2 regions of the Shewanella sp. KJ2020 genome follow, and region 2 is predicted to be linked to the other one. Evidence: predicted binding sites of a transcription regulator. Region 2 holds the regulator's gene; the other holds the start of a gene.
What was found. The regulator sigma-54, encoded in region 2, starts transcription at its own class of promoters, with help from an activator protein. The targets are predictions, from matches to a motif close to GTTGGCACGNNNNTNGNNT.

Region 1 (3,211 bases), on a different contig from region 2:
ATTACGGATGAGTTTATTGATGTTAACAATCAGAATGATGGCCAGTGCGAGCAAGCAGAGGAGGGCAACAATATCTTGGCTAATCACTAAACAGTACAGAGGATAAATCAGTAATATCAGTGGTGCGAAAATGAAACTGTATCCCATAGTTCCCTTTTGTACGCGGCTGTTGGCCATTTTGGGGCTCCTTCAAAAATGTGCTCAGGTCTAAATTTAGGCACAGATCTTAGAATCATTTTGCAATGGATATGACTAATCCTAGTTGCTAACGCAATAAGAAACAAAACCAAACCCCTTGAGCTGACACCTCATTTACCGGGTGCTAAATTTGACCCCTATCACATAGTTAAGCGAGAGTTGCAATTTTGTTTACTGGTGTCGAATTTTTATTGATCAGGATCAGTTTTTTTATTGCGGAGGACAGCTAATTTAGGGGGGACTTCACAGGAAAGAGGATTTCAATCATGGCATTTTGGTTAGATTTAATGTTTGGTAACCCTATAGGTTTACTCTCAATGATCGTTATCTTTAGCACAATAGGGATAGTCTCATATATCACTTGGATGTTTATTGTGAAGTCTGCACAACAGCCGTAGTTTTTGCTTCCATTTGTTTATTCTGTTCTTTGTAAAAATTGCACATTATTATGGGGGTTTGGATACCCCCATTTTTTATATTTGAATTTTTACAAACCATTCCAATAGCTTAATCTAGGCCTCTGACTAGGCCGCATGTTTGCGGTTTTGTACTAATCCATTCAAAAATTGTGGCCGCGCCTTAATCAAATGCTGCATTTCTTCTTGGCTTGGCTCACCCGCGGGCAGGCGTAAAACATCACGATTGAGATACATACGTGCCTTCATCGCAATTTTGTAATCGGCCGTTGGACCTTGAATGGCGTAATGACGTTCATTGCCAAGGTGTTCCAAAATACAAGCATTGAGTAAGCTCTTTACCGCGGGCTCATTTTGCGGCAGAGTCAAAATGGTGGCGCCCTGTAAGAAGAACTCGCGCAGTAATGCTCGTTCCGCACGGTCCAGAAGGTTAACTTTGGCTTCAATGGTCTCTGTGATGCGTTTATCACTCAAGTGACGGATCGACTCATCTAAGCCCAGATTTAACAACTGGCTGAGGAAATACGCGATAGCGATAATCAGACCTAGACCGATAAAGTGGGCGTGTTCCGGCACAAATTTATCGAGGGCCAGAATAGCTAACGCATTGGATGGAATCGATAATAAGACAGCACAGCTCACCATTAGCCAGAGCATGACTCTAAACATCATTTTCTTAGGACTAAAAAACTTAACTGAATCCAGCTTGAGTTTGAACATAGTGTTATCCCTGTGACAAAAAATTGAACCTGTTGATGAGTAAGCAAATTTAATGCCATAACTAAAGTAAGACTTTCGGGATATTTCACCTCGAGAAAATGCACAATTTTAAACATGGAGTCTATGCTTATAGGCATCTCAAGCCGCTATTGCATATAGAAAATTTAAGATGCTGACATTCTTTAGCCAATTTATTAAAAGCCCCATAGGCAGGCATCTCACCTTGTCTATTATCCTCTTTAGCTCATTAATCACCTTAATGACGACGGCTTATCAGCTTGTGAATGATTACCGTGGCGACGTTAGTCGTATCGATAGAGTCTTTTCGAATATTGAAAAAGCCAACCTCGAAGTGCTAGCGGCGAGTATTTGGGTTATTGATGAGAGACTGATCAATACCCAACTGAATGGTCTAATTCAACTGCCTGATATTAATTATATTTCAATAAAAGACGACAGTGGCCAATCCTGGAGTTCAGGTAACCTAAAGCAGGAGCGCGCACTCGATAAGCGCTTCCCTTTAGTCTATAAATCCCCAACAGAAAGCATTAACGTGGGGACGCTAGAAGTGCAAGCCGATATGGATGCGATTTATCAACGCCTGTACGATAAGGCGATGCTGATCTTGCTATCCAATGGTATAAAAACCTTTTTAGTCGCTGGATTTATTCTTTTTTTGGTCTGGTATAACATCACTAAACATTTGGACAAACTCAGTAATTATTGTAAACGCATTAATCTTGACGCTGACTACGAACCACTCCAATTTGAGCGTAAAGAAAAAGTCGATGAGTTTAAACAGGTGGCCGATGCCATCAATAGCATGCAACATCAGTTGCGCAGCTCTTTTGACGATCTTAAAAACTCTAAATCCGCGTTACAAACTGCCCTAGAAGACCGTGAACGCTTACTCAAGTTGGAGCGCAGCTATAAAGAAGAGTTGGCAAGGCAAGTCAAAGAAAGGACTCTGGAATTAGAGCAGTCTCTCACGGCACTGAAGCGGGCCCAGCAGGTATTGGTCGAGCAGGAAAAAATGGCGGCCTTAGGCGGATTAGTCTCTGGAGTTGCCCATGAAATTAACACGCCAATCGGCATATGTTTGACGGCCGCGAGCACACAGTTAAACCATATCGAAGAGCTGATAGAGCTTATTCATAGCGATGAAGCCACACTCGATGAGATCAATGCTATTTTGGATGAGTATCAGGAAAGCTGTGAGCTTATCGTCCGTAATATCACTAAAGCCAGCGGCTTAATTCAAAAATTCAAAACGATTGCCATCGATCGCAGCCACGAAGAGCATCAATGCGTCAATCTAAAGGATCAGTTGAACGAGATTTTAGAGTCGACCTTGATCATGCATCCCAATGTTAATGCCAAAACACAGATCACAGTGGAACCGACATTAAACGTTAAAACAAATATTAGCTTACTCAATCAAATGGTTAGCAATATTTTATCCAATGCTTTCACCCATGCGTTTCAAAATAGGGAAGATAATCTCGTTGAGATCTGTGCGGATATTGATGATAACTATGTCACTATTAGCATTCAAAACAATGGATTAGCAATCCCTGCTGAGGTTGCCGAACATATGTTTGAACCCTTTTTTACCACCAATAGGAATAAAGGCGGTACTGGGCTGGGTTTATCGGCAGCCTTCAATGCCGCCACTTTATTGAAAGGTACTATGAGTTATCAGGCCGACTCGACCCTTGGTGGAGCGCAGTTCAATATCCGTTTTCCCTTAGTCCCCTGTGAGTTTGTACAACTGGCGACCTAACACCACTGGCCACAGATACTCGCTCTAGGAACACGATTTTCACCCTAAAACAAACATCCACGGCAGTTGGCCGTGGATGTCAATACACTCTTCT
Region 2 (3,211 bases):
CCCTAAGAGCACAAAATCTGGCGAAGAGCTATAAGAGCCGCCAAGTCGTTAAGGATGTCAGCCTAACGGTCAAAACGGGTCAGGTCGTTGGCCTACTCGGCCCGAATGGTGCCGGCAAAACAACCACTTTCTACATGGTTGTCGGGCTAGTTAAAAGCGATAAGGGCCATATCTTTATCGACGATGACGATTTAACCGCCGACCCAATGCACCTGCGTGCCCGTAAAGGGATTGGTTACCTGCCACAGGAAGCCAGCATCTTTCGTAAACTCACAGTGCACGACAATATCATGGCGGTACTGCAAACCCGTAAAGAGCTAAAAGCTGAGCAGCGCGAGGAAGAATTGGAACACTTGCTCGAAGAGTTCCATATCACCCATATTCGCGATAGCCAGGGCATGTCCTTATCGGGCGGCGAACGTCGCCGCGTCGAAATTGCCCGCGCATTAGCCGCCAACCCTAAGTTTATTTTGCTCGATGAACCCTTTGCCGGCGTAGACCCTATTTCAGTTATCGATATTAAAAAAATTATCGAGCAACTTAAGAGCCGTGGGCTGGGTGTCTTGATCACCGACCACAATGTGCGCGAAACATTAGATGTATGTGAACATGCCTATATCGTGAGTCACGGAAACCTGATCGCCGAAGGCACACCCGCAGAGATCTTAGACAATCAGCAAGTTAGGGCTGTGTACTTAGGTGAACAATTCAGGCTATAGTTACTGAAATGGAGCCAATGACCATTAAATTTAACATCATCCGGCTCCCTTCATAATGATAACAAGCGACCTCATTCTAAAATAATAACCTAGGGATCAGCGGTAACATGAAAGCGTCACTCCAGCTCAAACTGGGTCAACAGTTAACTATGACGCCACAATTACAGCAGGCCATTCGTCTGTTGCAACTGTCGTCATTAGAACTGCAGCAAGAGATCCAGCAAGCCTTAGACTCTAATCCCCTTCTCGAGCTGGAAGAGGAACAATTTGACGCACCTAGCGAACGCAACCAGACCCTAGCCGATACCGATTTCAGCGAGTCCAGCACTCTGCCGCCCGAACAGGATAGCTCCACGGTCGACACGGCGGAATCTTTGACTAAAGAATCTATGCCGGACGAACTCCCCATGGATACCACTTGGGATGAAGTCTTTACCGCTTCACCGAACTCGGGTCCAGGTGGCAGTCGTGAAGACGATATGCCCTTCCAAGGTGAAACCAGCGAAGGCCTATACGAACATTTAGAATGGCAAAAGAACCTCACGCCCTTTTCTGAAACCGATTTAGCGATCGCCACCGCCATTATTGATGCCATCGACGATCAAGGTTATCTCACCCAAAGCACCGAAGATATTCTCGAAGCCATGGGCAATCCAGAAATTGAACTAGATGAAGTAGAGGCCGTGCTTAAACGCATTCAACACTTCGACCCCGTTGGCGTGGCCGCGAGGGATTTAAGCGAATGTCTGCTTATCCAGCTATCCCATTTTTCGCCCGATACACCGCATCTCGAAAATGCCCGCATGTTGATCAGAGATCATTTAGATCTGATCGCCGCCCGTGATTTTAGACTGTTAATGCGTAAGACAAGACTCAAAGAAGATGAATTAAGGGACGGCATTGCCCTGATCCAGACGCTCAACCCTCGTCCGGGTTTATTGATCACCCCAGTGGATGAAGAATATGTCATCCCCGATGTGTCAGTATCAAAGAAAAATGGCCGTTGGGTGGTGGAGCTAAACCCAGACTGCATGCCAAAAATCAATGTCAATCAGCAATATGCAGCTATGGCACGCAGCACTAAGAGCCAAGCCGATAGCCAGTTTATCCGCGGCCATCTGCAAGAGGCTAAATGGTTTATCAAGAGCTTAGAGAGCCGTAACGAGACCCTGCTCAAGGTGGCGAACTGTATCGTCCAATATCAGCAAGGTTTCTTCGAATACGGTGAAGAAGCGATGAAGCCAATGGTACTCAATGATATTGCCGAAGCCGTTGAAATGCATGAGTCCACCATTTCTCGGGTGACCACCCAAAAATACATGCATACCCCTAAGGGACTTTTTGAACTAAAATACTTCTTCTCAAGCCATGTCGGGACTGACGATGGCGGCGAGTGCTCATCCACCGCAATCAGGGCCTTCATCAAGAAACTGGTTGCCGCGGAAAACCAGAAAAAACCATTAAGCGACAGCAAGATGGCACAACTTCTGGCAGAACAGGGGATAAACGTAGCCCGCAGAACCATTGCGAAGTATCGAGAAGCTATGCTTATTCCCCCTTCTAATCAGCGTAAAAGTTTATAGCCTACAGTGGATATCGGAGGACGTTTCTATGCAAATAAACCTAAGTGGACACCATATAGAGATTACTGAATCGTTACGGGCATATGTAGAGGAAAAGTTTTCAAAACTTGAACGTCATTTCGAACAGATCAATAATGTGCACGTTGTGCTCAATGTTGAGAAAATGCAACAAATTGCCGAAGCGAGAATTAACCTCACCGGTGGTGAAGTTTTTGCAACTTCAGAGCATGCAGACATGTATGCTGCCATAGACGTCCTGATAGACAAACTTGACCGTCAGGTTATTAAACACAAAGAGAAGTTAACAAAACACTAACCATGGAACTTTGTACCATACTGCGGCCGGAGTGCACTACCTGCGCCACTCCGGGCAGTAAGAAAAAGGTACTGGAACTCATCAGTGACTTAGCCGCTGCCCAGTACCCTACCCTCTCATCTCAAGAGATATTCGAAAGCCTTGTGGCGCGCGAAAAGATGGGGAGCACAGGTATAGGTAACGGTATCGCCATTCCACATGGTCGATTAACCGATATAACACAACCCATTGCGATACTCGTAAAATGTGAGGAGCCGATAGCCTTCGATGCTATCGATAAGCAACCTGTCGATATTTTATTTGCATTGCTCGTACCTGCGGATCAATGTCAGCAGCATTTAAGCACTTTGTCCTGTATGGCCGAAAAGCTCAGCGACAAACAAGTATTGAAACAATTGCGCAAGACGCATGATGAAACGGAACTCTATCAGGTAATCACTGGATGAAACTGGTCATAGTGTCAGGGCGCTCGGGCTCAGGCAAATCTGTCGCACTAAGAGTGCTTGAAGATCTCGGCTACTATTGTGTTGATAATCTCCCCTTGCCTTTGATTGGCAGCCTGCTTGAACAGCTCAAGGGCAGTAACGATCTCG

Region 1: a site for sigma-54 is predicted at 1,376-1,394, ahead of MJO46_RS15640 (superinfection exclusion B family protein). Genes of this name have one in related genera too.

What each region holds. Positions count from the first base shown of each region.
Region 1 is NZ_JAKUKD010000030.1:51,276-54,486, forward strand. Features, by position in the region: gene MJO46_RS15630 (bacteriohemerythrin) at 1-177, opposite strand, end outside; gene MJO46_RS15635 (DUF3149 domain-containing protein) at 465-596, shown strand; gene MJO46_RS15640 (superinfection exclusion B family protein) at 723-1,334, opposite strand; gene MJO46_RS15645 (ATP-binding protein) at 1,504-3,117, shown strand.
Region 2 is NZ_JAKUKD010000014.1:14,935-18,145, forward strand. Features, by position in the region: gene lptB (LPS export ABC transporter ATP-binding protein) at 1-719, shown strand, start outside; gene MJO46_RS08755 (RNA polymerase factor sigma-54) at 827-2,302, shown strand; gene hpf (ribosome hibernation promoting factor) at 2,331-2,618, shown strand; gene ptsN (PTS IIA-like nitrogen regulatory protein PtsN) at 2,621-3,064, shown strand; gene rapZ (RNase adapter RapZ) at 3,061-3,211, shown strand, end outside.